Regions from separate parts of the Ferdinandcohnia sp. GQ5 genome, predicted to be linked through region 1. Evidence: riboswitches for the same ligand, from Rfam matches in the RefSeq annotation. Region 1 holds a riboswitch; each other region holds the start of a gene.
The links. Region 1 has a riboswitch for lysine ahead of AC6CHV_RS10130 (transporter substrate-binding domain-containing protein). Riboswitches for the same ligand answer to the same signal wherever they lie in the genome.

Region 1 (7,548 bases):
GAGTTTAAAACATTTGATCAGTGGCAAGTGCAAAAGCAGGCCGTAATTCAAGTGTGGGCTGATGTTTATGTGTATTCACTACTTACAGATGAGCAAGTGACACAGGCAATGCTGAAGCCAACACACAATATTGAACAAACGTTAGAACAGCTTAAAGAAAAGTATGGGAAAGACATGTCTGTAGCGGTACTACCGTTAGGGCCATTAACTATACCGTATGTTGATTCTGAGGATTAATAGGAGGGCTAAGTCATGTCTCAAAGTTTTTCGGCTGTATTAATGAATGAGAGAGATAATGTTGCGACCGTTTTAGTAGATTTAGAGGCTAATATCTTTGTTACTGCTTCGTATGGTGATAGGAAAATTGATGTACAACTCGTACACTCCATTCCCTTTGGGCACAAATTTGCCGTTGATTCTATTAAAAAGGGTGAAAAGATTTATAAATACGGTGAAATCATAGGTGTTGCTTCATGCGATATTGAGGTAGGAGAGCATGTCCATGTACACAATCTTGAAGGAACACGAGGTAGGGGGGATATAAATGAATAATCAAGAATATTTTATGGGGTATAGACGTCCGGATGGAAAAGTTGGGGTTCGTAATCATGTATTGATTCTTCCAACTATCACCTGTGCGACCCAAGCTGCATACCAAGTTACTCAGCTTGTACATGGGACTGTTAGTTTTATTCATCAACATGGCTGTACACAGGTTGGAGTGGATTATGATCAAACCTTCCGAACCTATGTTGGTGTTGGCCTTAATCCAAATGTGTATGGCGTAGTCGTGCTAGGTTTAGGCTGTGAAACACATCAAGCAAGAAGTGTAGCAGAAGAGATTGCTAAAAGCGGAAAGCCAGTTGAGACTGTTTCCATCCAGGAAAATGGAGGCACCTTGCAAACGATCGCTAACGCAGCCAAAGTTGCAGCAAAGATGGTTCAGGATGCCTCTGCAATTATGAGGGAACCTTGTCATGTTAGTGAATTGATCATTGGAACGGAATGTGGTGGTTCGGATGCATGTTCTGGCTTATCTGCGAACCCTGCGGTTGGCCATGTGAGTGATTTAATTGTAAAAGCAGGCGGAACAGCAATCCTTGCAGAAACGACAGAATTAATCGGTGCCGAACATTTACTTGCGAACCGAGCGGTTGATGACCATACTTCCAGACGAGTATATGAAAAGATTAAGCAGGCAGAAGGTCGTGCGCTTATGATGGGGATTGATATCCGCACTGGTAACCCTACGCCAGGGAATATCGCTGGAGGGTTAAGTTCACTTGAGGAAAAGTCACTTGGTGCAGCTACAAAGTCTGGCACCAGTCCGCTTCAAGAACTGGTTGACTATGCAGAGATTCCAACTAAAAAGGGACTTGTCTGGATGGATACTCCAGGGCAGGACATCGAACAGCTTACAGGAATGGTTGCGGGAGGTGCACAGGTAGTTCTCTTTACAACTGGTCGTGGTACGCCAACGGGTTCACCGATTGCTCCTGTTATTAAAATTTCAACAAACACACCAATGTTTAATAGTATGAGAGATAATATGGATTTGAATGCTGGAACAATTATTGAAGGTAAAGAGACTGTTCAAACAGTTGGACAATCTATCTTTGATGAAATTAAATCTGTCTCGTCAGGAAAACTGACAAAATCAGAAATTTTGAAGCAAAACGACTTTGGAATTTGGAGAATAGGACCGACCTTTTAACTTATTCAGCAGGGTCTCCAGCCAATCTGAATAAGTTAACGTTTCCGGCAGAATCAGCCATTAGTTGAATAAATTTGCTAAGTAGAAACCTTCAAAACCGAAATCGGAAAAACCAAAAAAGGAACCCACTTGAAACTGAGAAGGTTCCTTTTTTTCTTTTTTAGACGTTGTTATTTATAAAACGAAACTAACAATAATACCTGAAAGTATGCTTACTAGTGTGGCACCATATAAAAGTTTCAAACCAAACCCAGCAACGACATTCCCTTGCTCTTCATTGAGACTTTTCACCGCCCCGGTAATAATCCCGATTGATGAGAAATTAGCAAAGGAAACAAGGAATACAGACAGAATACCAAGTGTCCGTTCACTAAATTGGTGGTTTCCTCCAGATAAATCCATCATCGCAACAAACTCATTTGTCACGAGTTTTGTCGCCATAATTCCTCCGGCACTAACTGCTTCTGAAAAAGGAATCCCCATAATAAGAGCAATTGGAGAAAAAAGGTAACCTAATAGCGTTTGGAATGAAATGGTGAATACTAGTTCAAATACATGATTGATTGCTGCCATTAAAGCAATAAAACCAATTAACATGGCACCGACAATAACTGCAACCTTGAATCCATCAAGGATATATTCTCCAATCATTTCAAAGAATGATTGTTTTTTTTGATCGCGGATTTCAATCATATCCTCATCTGGATTTACTTCGTACGGATTAACGATAGAAGCGATAATAAACCCGCCAAATAAATTTAACACTACAGCTGTGACAACATATTCTGGCTTTAGCATTGTCATATAAGCGCCGACAATGGACATTGAAACTGTTGACATCGCGGAAGCACATAGGGTATACAACCGTTGTTTGGATAGCATACCTAATTGCTTTTTTAGTGTGATGAAAACTTCCGATTGCCCGACCATCAATGAAGCAACTGCATTATATGATTCAAGTCTACCCATCCCGTTTACTTTACTTAATAACCATCCAATCCCATTCATAATGAATGGTAAAATTTTCAGATACTGGAGAATTCCGATTAATACTGAAATAAATACGATTGGAAGCAATACAGTTAAAAAGAATGGAGCCTCTCCATCGTTCGCCATTCCGCCAAACACAAAGGAAATCCCTTCGCCTGCATATTCAAGCAGTTTATTAAAAAAAGCAGAAATCCCCTGGATGATAATGAAACCAAATCTAGTATTTAATAGTAATATTGATAAAATAATTTGGATGACAATCATGATGAGAATCGGTTTATATTTTACCTCTTTTCGGTTGGAACTTGTCAACCAAGCCAAAAACAAAACAACAAAAATACCTAAAACTGAAAGAGCATATTGCATATGTAACCTCCTGGTGTATTTTTAACATTATGTACATACTCTCGGTATAGTAACCTCTTTTATATGTGATTACAATGTATATTTTGTCCATTTCTTATAACAAGAACACGATATAGATGGCTTATTTTTTTATATATCCCATGTTAAAACAGTAGTTACTGGATTTTCTAATAATTAGTAGTTGACTGATTAGTAGTTACTATTGTAGTATAAAAACACAATTAAATAAGGCCTCACTTTTACTAGTGAGGTAGAGGCGCGATATTTAACAGTCTTTAGTGGAGTTTGAGGAAACAGTGATGCTAGGGAGAAGGAAATGTCGCCGAAGTTTGTAATAACCTCAATATTACATGCTGGGTCTGCAGTTAATAGCTGCAGGACTGTCTCAATAAACCCCCAGTTTATTGAGTTGTGCTATCTCAATTGAGATAAAAGAGAGGACCTTAGGGCAAATTTACTGCGACCTGAGTATATCTCAGGTCGTTTTTTTGTCGAAATTTATAAGAATACGGAGGAGAAACAGCATGAGAAGCAAATTAACAATATTTTTCGTTTTAATCATTTCTACCATTCTATTATTAGCAGGGTGTGGAACAAGTAATAGTTCGGATTCTGGTTCATCAGAAGATAATACATTTAAGGTAGGTCTTGAAGCTGGATATGCACCGTTTAACTGGACTCAAAATGATGATTCCAATGGTGCAGTAAAAATAGACGGTTCTGCAGAGTATGCAGGCGGATATGATGTGGAAATTGCAAAAAAAGTAGCTGAAGGTTTAGGTAAAGAATTAGTGATTGTAAAAACAGAGTGGGATGGTCTTGTACCAGCTTTAACATCAGGCAAAATTGATGCAATCATAGCTGGTATGTCACCAACAGCAGAACGAAAAGAAACAATCGATTTTTCGGATAATTACTATACTTCAAATTTAGTTATGGTTGTGAAAAAAGGCAGCACTTATGAAGGTGCTACTTCTATCCAAGATTTTAAAGGAGCAAAAATTACTGCTCAATTAAATACATTCCACTATACAGTAATCGACCAAATTGAAGGTGTCGAAAAGAAAACGGCGATGGACAACTTCCCAGCAATGAGAGTAGCACTTGAATCAGGAATGATTGATGGTTACGTGTCAGAACGTCCAGAGGGTATTAGTGCTTCATCTGCTAATGAAAATTTTGTAATGGTGGAATTTGAAGATGGATTTGAAACTTCAGAAGATGATACAGCAATTGCTGTCGGACTTCAAAAGGGCAGCGAATTAACAGAAAAAATCAATGAGATTTTATCAGGTATCTCAGAAGAAGAACGTACAAGCATTATGGATTCGGCTATTCAAAATCAACCAGCAGCAGAATAATAAATACAGGGAACCGACTGTATATCAACATACAGTCGGTTATATAGGGCTAAGGAGGAGAAGAAATGAGTTTTGAGTGGGTCATTAAAATAATTATCGAAAACTGGCCAATGTTCCTTCGTGGTGCGGGTTTAACACTCTTGATCGCTCTTATCGGGACGGTCTTTGGGGCAATGATTGGATTGCTAGCAGGAGTTATCCGTACAATTCCAATGCCCGAACGTGGTGTGAACAAAATATTTTTAAAAGTCATTAATGCCATCCTCTCCATCTATATTGAATTCTTCCGTGGAACACCGATGATTGTACAAGCAATGGTTATCTATTATGGTTCTGCGTTAGCATTTGGGATAGATATGAATGTTTTTGTTGCAGCGATCATTGTTGTCTCAATCAATACAGGGGCATATATGGCTGAGTATGTTCGTGGTGGGATTGTTTCGATTGATAAAGGACAGTTTGAAGCAGCACATGCAATTGGAATGAATCATTTCCAAACGATGTGGAACGTTGTCTTACCACAGGTTATACGTAATATTCTACCTGCAACAGGTAATCAATTTGTGATTAATATTAAAGATACCTCCGTTCTGAACGTGATTTCAGTGACAGAATTATATTTCGTGACAAAATCGATATCAGGCAATAACTTTAGATATTTTGAATCGTTTTTCGTAGCATGTATGATTTATTTTGTGATGACCTTCATTGTTACAAGAATTCTATTATACTTTGAAAGAAAATTAGATGGCTCTGATAATTATACGATGATTGGGAACGATCGACCGATACAAGTTAATCAACAACAATAGGAAGAAGGAGGAGAGAACATGGAAAAGGTTATTGATATTCAACATTTAAGCAAATCCTTTGGCACTCATGAAGTATTAAGGGATATTGATTTCTCGGTGAATAAAGGAGAAGTTGTCTCCATCATCGGTTCCTCCGGATCCGGTAAATCAACTCTTCTTCGTTGTATTAATCTATTAGAAAGACCTAGCGGTGGGCAAATTATCTATCAAGGTGAAAATATTTTGGATAACAAGCATGATGTCGCTACCTACCGAAGACATTTAGGAATGGTCTTCCAACAATTTAATCTTTTCAATAATCATAATGTCCTAAGCAATTGTGTAGTAGGGCAAATAAAAGTATTGAAACGCACGAAGGAAGAAGCGGAAAGAGTAGCGATGAAATACTTAAAAGTTGTTGGTATGGATAAATACATTAACGCTAAGCCAAAGCAGTTATCCGGTGGGCAAAAGCAACGTGTAGCGATTGCAAGAGCACTTTCGATGGAACCAGATGTGATGTTATTTGATGAGCCAACATCAGCACTTGATCCAGAAATGGTAGGAGAAGTCCTAAAAGTCATGAAGGAACTCGCTGAGTCTGGTCTTACGATGTTAATCGTAACGCACGAAATGGAATTTGCAAAAGAAGTATCAGATCGAGTTGTATTTATGGATAAGGGTGTTATTGCTGAAGAAGGAAGTCCAGAGCACATCTTCAATAATCCGACACAAGCTCGTACTAGAGAATTCTTAAAACGTACAATCGTATAAGCAGCTAAAAATAAATAGAATCAATCCTCTGTCAATTTAATATTGACAAGTTGATCATTTTCAATTAAATTATTACTTAGATTAATAACCGAGTGATATTATTTACCTTCTGAATAATAATAAAGAGCTTTAGCATTTTATTAATGTAGAATTGGTAGAATGAAGAAGCAATCTTTTTGTATTTAGAAGTACAGAATAAGACAAATCGGTATATTTTTAGACTTAGAGGGAATAGTCTGGAAATATACCGTTTTTTTTGTTTGGGGGGAATTTACTTGAAGAAAACAAAAGGGTCCATCGAATCAGAAATTAGCAAAGCGATTACTCATTGGGAAAAGGATTTTTTGGGGCGTGGATCTGTTTCCGTTAAAACAGATATTCTCCGTGATATGATAATCGTTTATTTACAAGGTATATTAACTCCTGCGGAATATGCTGTTTGTCAAACAAAGGATGGCATGCTATCAATCAAACATACTCGGTCAGGGTTAGTTGAATCTGGTTTGGATGGATTAAAAGAAATTATTTTAACCATCACTGGGGAAGAAGTAAAAAGTTTTCATACTGATTTAAGTACTCGTACTGGAGAACGAGTTATCGTGTTTAAGTTATTTAATGATTTAGAGAAAAAATTAGTTTAGGGAGATTTTTAAAAGACTTTATTAGTCAGTTAAAAATAGACCGAGAACAAGTATCAGTGGTTACTACGACTGGTACTAGTTCTCGGTTTTTTTATTTAATTACTATTTAAGTTCGGTCCATTTTGACGGAGGGAAGTTTTATGATTTCGAATAGCATATCCATACTACTTACCTTATTTTTTATCGCACTTTTTTTATCTGTGGTAAGTGGATTCGTATTCCTATCTAAACGGGTGCCCCTAGGTTTTGTGCGGGTCCACATCGGGATCATTTCATTGCCTGCTTTGGTGTCATTATTGATTCTATTAATGAACAATATGAATCACAATGTTGGCCCCTTGCACTTGGATTCATTAGCTTGGCTTATGGCATGTTTTGTTCTGACGATAGGGATTGTCATCCAACGTTTTTCTGTAAGGTATTTACTAGGAGACCGTTCTTACCGAAAATACTTTGCATTCTTCACACTTATAACAGGTACGGCTTCTGTTTCCTGGTTAAGTAATGACCTTCGATTGTTGGCCGGTTGTTGGGGGATTACTCTTATTGGGTTAACGATTCTTATAAGTATAAAGAGGGAGTGGAAGGTAACGAGAGTAGCAACAAGACTCTCTGCTCAGGTATTTGCAGGTAGTTGGCTGGCTCTTCTATTTGCTATCATTTGGTTGTCTCAAATCACGGGCAGCTGGAAGCTAACTCTAATCTTGGCCAATGATAGTCTGACACATATCGGTACATGGGAAAAAACAGGAATAAATCTATTATTGGTTTTGGCTGTAATCATTCCAGCAGCCCAATGGCCATTCCATAAATGGTTAATTGAGTCTGTTGTGGCTCCTACACCCGTTTCTGCAATTATGCATGCTGGGATTGTAAATGCAGGCGGAATTATACTAACACGTTTCTCACCG
Region 2 (7,548 bases), on a different contig from region 1:
GAGAATTAGGATTGGTATACCAGCTGTTAAAATCGCAAATAGGTATGGTAGAAAGAATGCGCCTCCTCCATTTTCGTAAGCAACATATGGAAATCTCCATATATTACCTAAACCAACCGCAGAACCGATTGCAGCCATTACGAAGCCTGCCCGCGTCCCCCACTGTGGACGATTATCCATAAAACAAACCTCCCCTTTTCCACTTTAGCCCGTTACCGTATTAGCCCTTTAGCACTAGACTGAAGTTGGAAATTTTTCTATTTTCAGATTATTTTCTATAATCTATTTATTAGTATAGCCAGTCTTTATCTCTATGTCAAAAGTTATTTTAAAATGAAATATACTTTTTAAAAAAAAGAGACAAAGGTTCTAATTACCTTTGTCTCTTATATACTAGTTAAGTTTGATTGTTACCATTTGAATAGTAATTCTATGCGTTTTGTCTGTTTTTCATAGTGAAAACAAAAATAACAAATAACAGTAAAGTAGTAAGCACTCCTAATAAGGTATTGCCTGTAAGACCTAGTACTATATATCCGATTATAGCGATAACGGCGGAAGTGATGGCATATGGTAACTGTGTCATTACATGATCAATATGATGGCTTCCAGCTCCAGTGGAGGACAGAATAGTTGTATCTGATATTGGTGAACAATGATCACCAAACACGGAACCCGCTAGGACAGCAGCTAAGGCAGGAAGTAGTAAATTAATATCTGATGCCGCTACAATGTCTCCTGCAATCGGAAGCATCATTCCAAAAGTTCCCCAAGACGTCCCTGTCGCAAATGCCATAAAGCCGGCTACAACAAATAATATGACCGGTAAAAATGCAATATTTAAATTAGACCTTTCTACGAGGCTCGCTAGATATTTACCTGTTTCAATTTGTCCAATCAAGTCAACAATTACCCAAGCAAATAGTAAAATGTATACAGCTGGGAGCATTGATTTTATCCCTTCAACAATTCCCTTAGGAAGAAGTCCAATGTTTAAAGCTTTTTTTGCATAAACCTGAACAAAGAATAAAATAAGTGTTACAAGAATACCTAGGATTCCACCAGATAATAGAGATCCTGTTACATCCGTATTTTCAAAAATTGTAAAAATGGTTATATTACCTTCAGAAGCTCTATAGCCTGTCCATAATAAGGAACCAACCGTACCGACGACTAATGCAATAATCGGCCAAACCAAATCACCAACAGTACCTTTCTCACTTTGAGGTAATTCCTGTTTTAATTCCCCTAATACCGGTTTTTCAGGGTCTGTTACTTCCCCTGTTGTTAATGCACGATTTTCATGGGTTTTCATACTACCAAAATTAATATTAAAAATGGCTACAGCTATTACCATTAAAATCGAAACGAGTACATAAAGGTTTAACGGAATCATTCGAATAAATGCAGATAACGGAGAAAACTCCGATACACCATGTGTTACTAAGATAGGTGCCAAGATTGCAATAATATAAGCACCCCAGCTAGAAATTGGTGAGACAACACAAATTGGTGCGGATGTTGAATCAATAATATAGGCTAACTTTGCACGTGAAACTTTATTTCGGTCTGTAATTGGTCTACTTACTTGTCCAACAGCCAAGGCATTAAAATAATCATCAATAAAAATAATAACACCTAAAACAGCTGCTAAAAGCTGTGCACCCGTTCTCGTTCTTACTTTTGTTTGCGCCCATTCACCAAAAGCACGGCTACCGCCAGAGATGGAGATAAAGGCAGTAATAACTCCTAATAAGAATAAAAACAATATGATATATACATTCCATGTATTAAGTGCGCCTTCTGAAACGAAGACTCCTTTAATGCTATTCCAGATAGTGAGTAAAACGTCTTGTAGCCAAAATCCGACTCCTTCATTCGTTAGTACATTTCCATGTAATATGAATGCAGCCGAAACAATGCCGACTCCAAGTGATAGTAAAACCCTTCTTGTTAAAACAACCATGAGAAGCGCAATGATCGGTGGGATAATTGAATATATTGTTCCAGACATGATATGTGATTCCTCCAAGTGTTATTTTGGAGGGCGTGGTGAAAGAAGATACTCTTTAGAAGACAAAAAGAGAGTATGATAGAAAATAACTATCATTACTCTCTGTAATGTTATGTTATCCTCCATCACGATCAGTAGCCCTCCATTATAGATCATTTCTATAATGACAGTGTTACCCTTTTTCAAGGCAACCCCAACAAAAATAACATTGACGTGTTTATTTTTGCTTCGGCAAAAAATCCTTTCAACTATGATCTACGTTGTCATCCTCACATAGTTTACTCTTATTTTCTGCACCTCTACCTCATCGATCCGATAAGGTGGTGTATTCATTTTTATTAATTCCATCGCTAGTATATCTGATTTTTCACTTAGATTCAACTATTCTAGTATAGTATTTTTTACTAATTTGTCGGTATCTCTATCGAAGGAGATGAATCCCCACCATTATTATAGAAGTCTGGAACATCATGTAAAATGTTTTGATTGATTACAGGGATAATTGTTTCAATTTCAACCTCTCCTGTTGAGAAAGGTAAAATAACCTGCATCGTCACTGTCGCAAGAACATTATATTGAAACCACCCATTATTAATCCCCCACTCATCAATTCTTCCTTGTGGCGTAGTTTCTCCAAATCCAATCATATGAAAACGAATTGGTATTTGTGGACCTAAGTTTCCTAAGAGGGCATTATTGGTTGCTTCCCCAAGGGGTACTTTAAAAACAAAGCCCGTTTGTCCACTGGCATCATCCGTTTCAATTTCTAAATCAGGATATTCAAGTTTATTAATTTCACCTTCATTTACATACTTTAAGTACCGCTCAATATTTCCGAGTGTCTTTGTCGCCATTTTATTGACGACCTGAGTATTGTAACTAATCACTTTCCCATTTTCATCTGTTTGCACAATACTTAAATCCTCTTGGACCAATTCTTCCTCGTTTAATTGTTGGTTAATAGCGTTTTTAATAACTGTGGCAGCAACCTTCTTCGTTTCATTTTCAGCATATGCCATGAGTGCGGGCTCTATCGCTTTGTTAATAATGAATAAACCAATAACAGTTGAGAGAATAAAAAATACGAATGTTAATAAGAAGACGTAACGGAAAGGCAAGGGCCCTTTCCTTCTTGGTTGTAGACGAGCTCTATACTTTCCCAAACGAAAATCCCCCCTTACAAGCTATGTGTATGCAAGTAAGGAGGGATGTACGATAACTATTTTGTTCGACAATGTTCAAGTGATGCCACGTTCTTTTATATGGTATACCTTCTCAGGTTAATTTTAGATCATTTTTAGTAGGGCGTCTCTGCCTTTCATGCCTACTGTAATGCCTCGGTTTTCGGCTTCAATTGTAATTGATTCAAGAGGGGCTTCCAGTAATTGCTCGATTGTACGAACACCAACTGCCCTACCAGCAATAATGCCTCGTTCTTTAAGTTTTTCGTTTAATAATGCAACATCGAGAGCTCCGCACATAATATAGCCATTTTCATTCGTGACTGCCATAAAATTTGTCTTAGGCAGGTTAACGGTAATGGCTGTAAATTGATGATTATCAATTACGATTGGTGTCATTGAGACCATTCCTAGCACACTCCTTTCCCTAACTAATTTATGTAACGGGAAAGTGATTTGTGTTTGAAATAGTACTAGTCATAGACCTATCTTTCTCTAATCCTTTTGACTAAGTATCTTTAGTACGTTTTGCTAATTGTTTTTTAATTTTTCAGCTAAAAGATCTCGTAAGAATTCTGGCATATAGTATTTTTTATCCTTTGCATCCCGTATGACAGGAAAGAGTGAACCGAATGTGAACATATCAATGGTAGCAATTGAATACGTTTTGTCAGGATCGAGGTCCTCCCCATTGATTTTAATATCGGTAATGTGATCTAATCCATCCGAAAGCTTTGTAGTGTAAAGCTCTACGCCGTCATATACCATTTTGCCCATTACCTTTCCACGGAATCCTAGACCCTTAATATGGAGGTTTTCCATTTCCTTTGTGTTTGCTTGTAAAATAATTTCCTTCAGTTCATCGCCCTTAACCCAGACCTTACATGGATTAATAGGATGTGGGCAAATTCGATGCAAGTCTTCTCTTGTTACCTTTCCTGGTGGAAGCGAGTCAAGCAATAGCCCTGAGTTCACCATCGATATGTCTCCTGCACACCATTCGCGAAGGACCTCAGCTAAAAGCTTGGAAAATGAGTTTTCCGCAAACCAATCACTTAGAAGTGGTTGGTCAATTTCTGCAATAACATCATTTTGTAAGGTGTGTATACTTTTTGCCATGTACTCTGAAAGGATTTCAGTTGTTTCCTTACTTTCTGACAGTGATTTCGTAGGGATTACACTTGCAGCACTTTCAATGAGCTTTTTGTGCTCAGTATCAATTTTAAGAGTAACATGTCCAATATAATTCCCGTATTTTTGCGCACAGCATAGAAGTGTGTTATTGATTCTCTTTCCATTTTCTAAAAGATGATGTGTGTGCCCACCAAGTAGCACATCAACATCTGGGAAATCTCTTGCAATTTGCTCATCCTCATTGATTCCTAAATGGGACATCAGAAGCATCATATCTGTTTTGTCTTTTAATTCATTGATTGTTTCTTGTAGGATAACAAAAGGATCTTTGACGTTCCAGCCGAGCAGCTTATATAGCCCCATATAATGAACCGTTAAACCGATGATTCCTATCCTAAATCCACTTGGCAAGACATGAATATGGTAAGGATCTGCCCAGTTAGGTAACTTCCCATTTCGGTCGAATAGATTTGCAAGCAAGACCTTAAATTCTGCCTCTTCATATAAAGAATCCAGATGTTCATAAGACATCGTAATTCCTTCGTTGTTACCGATAGTAGCATAATCGTATTGAAGTTGGTTTAAGAGCTGCACATTCAATTTGCCATGGGATGCTTCTGAAATTGGATGAAAGCGATCAATATGGTCACCAATATCAATTAAGAGCATTTCCTCATTGTTAGCCTGATGAAGTTTTCTCATTTCTGTGATATATTTTGTGATTTTAGGCCATCGGTCAAAATGGCTATGGAGATCGTTTGTATGATAAATATGTACGGTTTCAATCAATCCCTACACCTCCTTTTTGCCTGTTTAAAATGCTATGGACTTCTTCTTTAGGTACTTCACTTTTGTATTTCAATTTAAATTTAGTATAGTTTTTACTAGCTAAAAAAGTCTAATTGCCTCGGCGCTAAACCTCTATATTCGATTCCGAGCATATCAATAAATTGTTTAGCATTGTCTGCCGCATCCCCACCTGAATTGTTATTAAACAATACGTAGATGGTCTCACTTGATTGATTAAGTTTCTGCACATGGTGGATCCATTCTTCTAGCTCTTCTTTATTATACTTATATAAATAACGCACATCACGCCAATTGCCTTGTTTTGGCTTTGTCCAGCCATGAACATTTCTGCCATGGAAACGTACGAGCGTTTTTAGTTTATCGGTTGGATGGAGGACTGTCGGAATTGACCCTTGGCCTGCCTGTGGCTCATCGCAAATACTATGAATCCAGCCTTCCTGTTCCATAAATTGTAATGTTTGTTTTTTTAGTTGTGGTGAAAACCATGATTGATGGCGGAATTCAAGCGCTACAGGAAATTTCTCCCATCTGTTGCTTGCACCACCTTAAGTAGTCTACATTTTCTCGTTTACAATCATACCATGGAGGAAATTGAAATAAAACCATGGCAAGCTTATTTGCTTGTTGATAAGGTTCCAGTGACAAACGAAAAGCATCAAACATGTCTTCCTTTGATTCAAATGGAATTTCTCCACGTTGATGACCTGTCATCCCCTGATAAGCTTTAACAATGAATTGAAAAGATTCAGGTGTGTCTCTCAGCCATTTTTCCACATTACGTTTAGGCTGAATGGCATAGAAAGACGCATCCACCTCGACAATTGGAAAGTGACCAGCATATTCTTTTAGTTTATCACTGGGTGTAGTTCCTGCTGTATATAGACTATCGTGGTCACCCCAGCCAGTTACACCAATATAAATCATGGAGTCACCTCCTATTACGATTATGTACAAAAATAACTCGCTTGAGAGTATCTCAAACGAGTTATTGCAAGTTTTCTTATTAACCGATAGAACCTTCCATTTCGAATTTGATTAAGCGGTTCATTTCAACAGCATATTCCATTGGAAGCTCTTTAGTAAATGGCTCGATAAAGCCCATTACGATCATTTCAGTAGCTTCTTGCTCAGAAATACCACGGCTCATTAGATAGAATAGTTGTTCTTCAGATACTTTAGATACCTTAGCTTCATGCTCTAATGAAATATTGTCATTTAAAATTTCATTATATGGAATTGTATCAGATGTCGACTGATTATCCATGATTAACGTATCACATTCGATATTAGAACGTGCTCCATGTGCTCTACGTCCGAAGTGTACAATACCACGGTATGTTACTTTACCACCGTGTTTAGCAATAGACTTCGATACGATAGTAGAAGACGTATTTGGAGCAAGGTGAGTCATTTTCGCACCCGCATCCTGGTGTTGACATTTACCAGCAATTGCAATGGAAAGAGTCATACCACGCGCTCCTTCACCACGAAGGATAACAGCTGGATATTTCATTGTTAATTTTGAACCAATGTTACCATCGATCCATTCCATTGTTGCATTCGCATCACAAACTGCACGTTTTGTAACTAGGTTATACACGTTGTTAGCCCAGTTTTGAATAGTTGTATAACGGCAGTACGCATCTTTTTTAATGATGATTTCAACAACAGCACTGTGTAGTGAGTTTGTTGTATAAACAGGAGCAGTACATCCTTCAACATAATGTACGCTTGCACCCTCATCAACAATAATTAATGTACGCTCGAATTGCCCCATGTTTTCAGAGTTGATACGGAAATATGCTTGAAGTGGTGTATCAACCTTAACACCTGGTGGTACGTAGATAAATGATCCACCAGACCAAACTGCTGAGTTCAATGCCGCGAACTTGTTATCAGTTGGAGGAATAACCTTTGCCCAGTGCTCACGGAAAATATCTTCATTCTCTTTAAGAGCAGAATCTGTATCCTTAAATACAATTCCTAGTTCTTCCAGGTCTTCCTTCATATTATGGTATACAACCTCTGATTCGTACTGGGCTGAAACACCAGCAAGATATTTTTGTTCAGCTTCAGGAATACCTAACTTATCAAAAGTTGCTTTAATTTCTTCAGGAACTTCGTCCCATGACTTTTCGGATTTCTCAGATGGTTTTACGTAATACGTAATCTCATCAAAGTTTAAGCTATTAAGGTCTCCACCCCATTGTGGCATAGGCATGTTGTAAAAATGCTCTAAGGATTTAAGACGGAAGTCTAACATCCACTGAGGCTCTTCTTTCATGCGTGAGATTTCTTCAACAATTTCCTTTGTTAAACCACGTTCTGAACGGAAGATGGAAACGTCTTTATCTGCAAAGCCATATTTATAATCGCCAATTTCAGGCATTTTCTTTGCCATTCTACTTC
Region 3 (7,548 bases), on a different contig from region 1:
ATTGCTTGTGGGATCTCAGGAGCAATCCAGCACTTAGCAGGAATGTCTAACTCGAAAGTAATCGTAGCCATCAACAAAGACCCTGAAGCAAACATCTTCAAGGTTGCAGACTATGGAATCGTTGGTGACTTATTTGATGTAGTTCCAATGCTTACTGAAGAGTTCAAAAAACTAAAAGTAAATGCATAATAGGTTGTCAAATTAATTTATAGAGATTTTTCCATTTTACCTTTGAAAAATTTATGGTATACTAATCAAGCGATGAGCTGAATTGCATAAGTCGAGTTGACACGCCTTTTGGCAAGGCACTATGTGGAGTGCTGTCCTCGCCGCAATACGCAAAAAGACGTCCTTCTGGACGTCTTTTTTTATATGCTACATTTAAAATTAATGTCTATAACCTCTATTAATTTACATACATAACAGCTTAAAAAGTTGGGGAAGATGACTATGTATGAAGTACAGTGTTTAATCTTATCATTTCTAAATTAGTTAACTGTTTTTTTTGAAGCAAAACATTCGTAAAATGACATCTCAGATGGTATACTCTTGGTAGAATTTCAATGTTGTTACTTATTAGGAGGGGTTAAAATGGCTATTACAAATGTAACAGACCAAAATTTCGATTCAGAAACAAAAGATGGATTAGTACTTGCAGACTTCTGGGCACCTTGGTGCGGACCATGTAAAATGATTGCTCCAGTACTAGAAGAATTAGACACTGAGATTGGTGACAAAGTGAAAATCGTGAAACTCGATGTAGATGAAAACCAAGAAACTGCAGCGAAGTTTGGCGTAATGAGCATCCCAACTTTACTTGTAATTAAAAACGGTGAAGTTGTAGATAAAGTAGTCGGTTACCAACCAAAAGAAGCTCTTGCTGACAGACTTGCAAACCACTATTAATCCAAATTTTAAACAGCCTTAATAGGCTGTTTTTTTTGTTTGAACTCATTTCTAAGTGACTTCCTATTTTTACTCGTACAACTTCTTCGTAAAAATGTTACAATATAAGATACGTCAAAATAAAAGAAAAGATTACTTAGACGAATTGATTTTATAGTAGATGGAGTGATTACTATGCACGATCATCTTAAGGAAAAATTATCGATTTTACCAGACCAGCCTGGTTGTTACTTAATGAAAGACAGGCAAGGTACTGTAATATATGTGGGTAAAGCGAAAGTGTTGAAAAACCGTGTTCGATCTTATTTTACAGGGTCACACGATGGTAAAACCTTAAGGCTTGTCAATGAGATTGAGGACTTTGAATATATTGTAACTTCTTCAAATATTGAAGCACTTCTTCTTGAGATCAATCTTATTAAAAAATATGATCCAAAATACAATATCATGTTAAAGGATGACAAGACGTATCCTTTTATCAAAATTACTGCTGAAAAACATCCACGCTTATTGATTACTCGAAAAGTAAAAAAGGATAAGGGAAAATATTTTGGACCATATCCTAATGTACAAGCAGCAACTGAAACAAAAAAACTATTAGACCGGATATATCCTTTAAGAAAATGTTCAACATTACCAGATAAGGTTTGTTTATATTATCATATCGGTCAATGTCTAGCCCCTTGTGTCAATGATGTTACCGATGAAACCAATAAAAAAATGGTAGACGATATTATCCGCTTTTTAAATGGTGGATATAAAGAAATCAAAGGCGAGTTGACTGAAAAAATGTTAAAGGCCTCTGAAGAACTCGATTTTGAGAGAGCAAAAGAATACCGTGACCAAATCTCAAATATTGAAACGACAATGGAAAAGCAAAAGATGACAATGACAGACTTTATTGATCGTGATGTATTTGGTTATTCCTATGATAAGGGGTGGATGTGTGTTCAAGTCTTTTTTATCCGTCAAGGAAAATTAATAGAGCGGGATGTTTCTTTATTTCCTTTTTATAACGAGCCTGAACAAGACTTCTTAACCTACCTTGGTCAATTTTATTTAAAAGATAATCATTTTAAACCAAAGGAAGTGTTGCTTCCTAGTTCGATAGACCGTCACATTGTTGAGCAATTATTAGAAGTAGCTGTTCAACAGCCTAGTAGAGGGAAGAAAAAACAATTAATTGACCTAGCTACTAAAAATGCAAAAATTGCGCTAAAGGAAAAATTCGCTTTAATTGAACGAGATGAAGAACGTACAATTAAGGCTGTTGAAAATTTAGGACAGAAGTTAGGGATTTATACACCTCATCGAATCGAAGCATTTGATAATTCAAATATTCAAGGAACAGATCCTGTTTCTGCCATGATTGTGTTTACTGATGGAAAACCTGACAAAAAAGAATATCGAAAGTACAAAATTAAGTCAGTTCAAGGTCCGGATGATTATGAATCGATGAGGGAGGTTGTTCGGAGGAGATATAGCCGTGCATTAAAAGAGAACCTTCCATTGCCAGATTTAATCATTATTGACGGAGGTAAAGGTCATCTTGCTGCAGTAAGGGATATTCTTGAAAATGAATTAGGTTTAGAAATTCCACTAGCAGGACTTGCAAAGGATGATAAACACAGAACGTCCGAGCTCTTAATTGGAGACCCACCTGAGATTGTAGAACTACCTAGAAATAGTCAGGAATTTTATCTTCTACAACGAATTCAAGATGAGGTTCACCGTTTTGCGATTACCTTCCATCGTCAAATCCGTGGAAAAAACGCATTTCAATCTGTGCTCGACGATATTCCTGGAGTTGGGGAAAAACGTAAAAAAGCACTATTAAAGCACTTTGGTTCTATCAAGAAGTTGAGAGAAGCAAGTGTTGAGGATATCCTAAAAGCTAATATTCCTAGACCAACAGCTGAAGCAATTTACGAAAAATTAAAAGAATAGTCGTTGCTATTATAAAAATAGTCTGATATAATGCTTAATAATATAATATTACACTTCAATACGTTGAAGTGAAGATAGAGGTGCGATCTTTATCAGTATGCAATTGGAGGGGTATGAGCCCTAATGATCATTGCAAAAAGGAAAGTTCGCCGAAGTGTAAAAAGGCTCATACTTTTTTATGCTGGTCTTATGTTTAAGAGACATAGGATTGTCAAGATGGATGAATCTTGGAGGGCTATCTCACGAAGTGACACGTAGTACGTTTACGTATATCACAGCAATGAGAATCTCTCATTGCTGTTTTTTATTATTCTAAGAGAGGGTTGAGGGCATGGGGATCATCGTTCAAAAGTTTGGAGGCACCTCTGTTGGGTCACCAGATAGAATTAAAAATGTTGCAAGTCGAGTTATTCAAGAGGTGCAAGCGGGAAATCAAGTTGTCGTTGTTGTTTCGGCAATGGGGAAGACAACCGATCAGCTAGTAAGCTTAGCTAATGAAATTACAAGCGCGCCAAGTAAGCGCGAGATGGATATGTTGTTAAGTACAGGTGAACAAGTAACAATTGCATTATTATCTATGGCTTTACAAGAAAAAGGGTATGAATCCGTTTCGTATACAGGCTGGCAGGCTGGTATTGAAACAGAGGCAATACATAGCAATGCCCGAATTGAAAACATTGAGGTATCAAGAGTATATAAAAGCTTAAAAGAAGGAAAAATCGTTGTCGTTGCTGGATTCCAAGGAGTCAGCAGTTCAGGAGACATTACTACTCTTGGTCGTGGAGGTTCCGATACAACTGCTGTCGCACTTGCAGCGGCGTTAAAGGCGGATAAATGTGACATCTACACAGATGTAACAGGTGTATACACAACTGATCCTCGCGTAGTTCCAACTGCACGAAAACTTCATTCCATTTCTTATGATGAAATGCTGGAGCTTGCAAATCTTGGTGCTGGAGTACTTCACCCACGTGCAGTGGAATTTGCGAAAAACTTCGAATTGCCGCTTGAAGTTCGTTCAAGCTTAGAGCTAGAAAATGGAACCATTATTGAGGAGGAAGTTTCAATGGAAAAGAATCTTGTTGTTAGGGGAATTGCTTTTGAAGACCAAATTACAAGGGTAACAGTATCAGGTTTACCAAATGAATTGCATACACTATCAACTATATTTGGCACACTAGCAAAAAATGGTTTAAATGTAGATATCATTATTCAAAATATGACAGATCATAATCATACAAATATTTCATTCTCTGTAAAAACACCTGATTTACGTGACACACTTGCTGTTTTAGAAAATAACAAGGATTTATTGAAATATGAAAGTATCGAACATGAGGATGGATTAGCAAAGGTTTCAATTGTAGGTTCTGGAATGGTTTCAAACCCAGGTGTAGCCGCTGATATGTTCCAAGTGCTTGCAAATGAAAATATTGAAGTGAAAATGGTAAGTACATCTGAAATTAAAGTATCTACAGTTCTTGAACAAGGCAATATGGTTCGAGCAGTTGAATCTTTGCATGACTCATTTAATTTAGCTGCTGTTGAAGAAGAAAGAGCGAAAGTAAAACTATAATTTTAGTTAAATGGGTGGTTCAAAGGAATTTGGACACCCTTTTTTTAAAATAGAAGGCTCTTTTCTAAAAAAGATTATTGCTTTCTGATAATAAAGGCAAAACTAGTTGATTAGAGCGTAAGGTGGGGACTCCTTGAAAATGTATTCACAATTTCTTCGTGCGTGGGTTATTTCAAAGAAGCAAATTCAATGTCCAGCGGGAAAAGCGTGAGACTTGAGACCCCGCAGGAGCGGTAGCGACGTGTCCAGTTTCAGCGGCTAGAAACTGAGAAATTTCAACTCCTCCCTCAGAGGCAAAATACGCCTCTTTGTCGGAGTCTCCGACGCACAGGACGTGGCGCTTTAGTCGGCCAATTTTCTCGTTTCTGTGCAAGCCGCCTCCACATTTCGTTGAGGAGGCTCAAGCCACGCCCGCGAAAAGCGTCCACCTGAAGCGGAAGTCAACGATATAAAAACAACAAAGTTTGCGAAAACAGCCTAATAAAAAAACTGCACGAAATGTGCAGGCTTTTATTCTTCGGTGATGTCTTTTGGGTCCCATTTTACCGTGAATATTATTTTTTGTGCTCTTCTTTTTTGTTGTTCAAAGCTTTCGGTGATTCGATTTTTCTGTTGTTGAATTTGTTGGGCAAGAAAGCCAGATTCAAGCTGGAATGTACAAATATCTTTCCGTTTAAAGCGAGTAGTTACGATCGAACCCTCCAAATGAAATTCAATGGAGTTTTTATCCAAACGTTCTACCTTAAGGTCTCCCCATCCAGCATCGTGAAAGAATGAAATGATTTCTTCCGTCGTAGGTAAGGGGAATTTTCGGGCAAGATTTTTTCCAGCCCAATATAATATCTGTGGCGTTTCTTTCCCGAGAATATCAGGAATTAAAATTTCTCGTAATAGTTCGTACCCAAATACGGGAACAGACTGTTCACTTGTATTTACATTTTGTTCATTGATGTTAACGTTCTTCACTGCATTCCCCTCTTTCTCCATTCTTTATTATATAACATGAGGGTATAAGAAAAACATGAATTTTTTTGTTTCTTTTTGTCAGGGAGAATTGATTTTTATTTCGTATGACTACAATCATATGTGTACAATTATTATTATTTTTATGAATAAATTGTGGACTTGTTTCCTTGACGCTCTTGCTTTATGGGAGTAAAATGAATTTGTTACATTATACTGATAAAAGAAAATCAGTTGCAGTATTTGTCTATTTATCTACAATAAATAAATTTGTAGATTCCTGCAAAGGTTTTCAGTTGTCAGTTTTTATATCGTCCTTTTACATAATTATACAGGATGAAACATTATAACGGAGTGCCATGTGGGCACGTTTAATTACTAAGGGGGGTTAAAGTATGGCTGGTAATCGTGAATTTTTAAATCGCAGACTTCATTCATTATTAGGTGTAATTCCTGTAGGTTTATTTTTAGTGATGCATTTAGTTGTGAATAATTTTGCGACAAGAGGAGAAGAGGTTTATAACGGTGCTACTCACTTTATGGAAAGTCTTCCGTTTAAACTTTTCTTAGAAATTTTTGTTATTTATTTACCATTATTATTTCATGCAATTTACGGTCTCTATATTGCCTTTACAGCAAAAAACAATGTGAGCAATTATAGCTTTTTCCGTAACTGGATGTTCGCACTACAACGTGTGTCCGGTATAATTACTCTAATTTTTGTTGCATGGCATGTATGGGAAACAAGAATTGCCGCAGCTCTTGGTGCGGAAGTTAATTTTAATATGATGGAGAATATCTTGAGTTCACCTTGGATGATTACATTCTACCTAGTTGGGATAATCTCTACCATCTTCCACTTTGCTAATGGTCTTTGGTCATTTGCAGTAAGTTGGGGATTAACGGTAACTCCTCGTTCTCAAAAAATTGCAACATATGTAACAATGATTATTTTTATAGCGTTAACATACGTAGGTGTGTCTACAATCCTTGCATTCGTTTAATTTTTCAAAGAAAATTTTCAAGTAAGCTCGATAAAATCGGGCGCAAATATGTCAATGCGTAATTGATCTTTTAAAATTTGACCGTTCACTAGTATGACATTTGAACGATCTCTTTATTGGGGAGTGAGTAACTTTGAGTAAAGGAAAAGTTATCGTAGTTGGTGGTGGACTAGCTGGGTTAATGGCTACCATCAAGGCTGCTGAAGAAGGAACACAAGTTGATTTATTTTCACTCGTACCTGTAAAACGATCTCACTCTGTTTGTGCACAAGGTGGGATAAACGGTGCAGTTAATACAAAAGGTGAAGGGGATTCTCCGTGGATCCACTTTGATGATACAGTATATGGTGGAGACTTCTTAGCTAACCAAAAGCCAGTTAAGGCGATGTGTGAAGCAGCACCTGGAATTATTCACTTAATGGACCGTATGGGTGTTATGTTTAACCGTACACCAGAAGGTTTACTTGATTTCCGTCGTTTCGGGGGAACTCAACACCATCGTACTGCATTCGCTGGTGCAACAACTGGTCAACAATTGCTTTATGCATTAGATGAGCAAGTTCGACGTCACGAAGTAGCAGGATTAGTTACAAAATACGAAGGTTGGGAATTCTTAGGAATTATCCAAGATGACGAAGGAATTTGTCGTGGTGTCGTAGCGCAAAATCTTCAATCAATGGAAATTAAATCATTCCCTGCTGATGCTGTTATTATGGCATCTGGAGGCCCTGGAATTATTTTTGGTAAAACTACAAACTCAGTTATCAACACTGGATCTGCTGCATCAATCGTGTACCAACAAGGTGCATATTATGCGAACGGTGAATTTATCCAAATCCACCCAACAGCAATTCCTGGAGACGACAAACTTCGTCTAATGAGTGAATCCGCTCGTGGTGAAGGTGGACGAGTATGGACATATAAAGATGGAAAGCCTTGGTACTTCTTAGAAGAGAAATATCCTGCATACGGAAACTTAGTTCCTCGTGATATTGCAACACGTGAAATTTTCCATGTATGTGTAGATATGAAACTAGGTATCAATGGTGAAAACATGGTTTATCTAGATCTTTCTCATAAAGATCCAAAAGAACTTGATATTAAATTAGGTGGAATTATTGAGATCTATGAAAAATTCATGGGTGATGATCC

Region 2: linked by a shared signal. The riboswitch ahead of AC6CHV_RS05530 (Na+/H+ antiporter NhaC family protein) and the one ahead of AC6CHV_RS10130 (transporter substrate-binding domain-containing protein) in region 1 are both predicted to bind lysine.
Region 3: linked by a shared signal. The riboswitch ahead of AC6CHV_RS25150 (aspartate kinase) and the one ahead of AC6CHV_RS10130 (transporter substrate-binding domain-containing protein) in region 1 are both predicted to bind lysine.

The regions. Positions count from the first base shown of each region.
Region 1 covers NZ_JCAXEW010000007.1:34,535-42,082, reverse strand. Annotated here, with positions in the region: gene larA (nickel-dependent lactate racemase) at 1-237, shown strand, start outside; gene AC6CHV_RS10145 (UxaA family hydrolase) at 253-552, shown strand; gene AC6CHV_RS10140 (UxaA family hydrolase) at 545-1,714, shown strand; gene AC6CHV_RS10135 (nucleoside transporter C-terminal domain-containing protein) at 1,889-3,070, opposite strand; lysine riboswitch at 3,314-3,495, shown strand; gene AC6CHV_RS10130 (transporter substrate-binding domain-containing protein) at 3,595-4,431, shown strand; gene AC6CHV_RS10125 (amino acid ABC transporter permease) at 4,497-5,243, shown strand; gene AC6CHV_RS10120 (amino acid ABC transporter ATP-binding protein) at 5,262-5,996, shown strand; gene AC6CHV_RS10115 (Na-translocating system protein MpsC family protein) at 6,272-6,637, shown strand; gene AC6CHV_RS10110 (NADH dehydrogenase subunit 5) at 6,778-7,548, shown strand, end outside.
Region 2 covers NZ_JCAXEW010000003.1:259,107-266,654, reverse strand. Annotated here, with positions in the region: gene AC6CHV_RS05535 (sodium-dependent transporter) at 1-180, opposite strand, end outside; gene AC6CHV_RS05530 (Na+/H+ antiporter NhaC family protein) at 431-2,014, opposite strand; lysine riboswitch at 2,142-2,324, opposite strand; gene yunB (sporulation protein YunB) at 2,419-3,177, opposite strand; gene AC6CHV_RS05520 (DUF1805 domain-containing protein) at 3,301-3,603, opposite strand; gene AC6CHV_RS05515 (bifunctional metallophosphatase/5'-nucleotidase) at 3,727-5,118, opposite strand; partial or broken gene AC6CHV_RS05510 (DUF72 domain-containing protein) at 5,214-6,063, opposite strand; gene sufB (Fe-S cluster assembly protein SufB) at 6,143-7,540, opposite strand.
Region 3 covers NZ_JCAXEW010000031.1:32,677-40,224, forward strand. Annotated here, with positions in the region: gene AC6CHV_RS25135 (electron transfer flavoprotein subunit alpha/FixB family protein) at 1-189, shown strand, start outside; gene trxA (thioredoxin) at 592-906, shown strand; gene uvrC (excinuclease ABC subunit UvrC) at 1,081-2,853, shown strand; lysine riboswitch at 2,921-3,099, shown strand; gene AC6CHV_RS25150 (aspartate kinase) at 3,185-4,429, shown strand; gene AC6CHV_RS25155 (YslB family protein) at 4,940-5,395, opposite strand; gene AC6CHV_RS25160 (succinate dehydrogenase cytochrome b558 subunit) at 5,788-6,396, shown strand; gene sdhA (succinate dehydrogenase flavoprotein subunit) at 6,530-7,548, shown strand, end outside.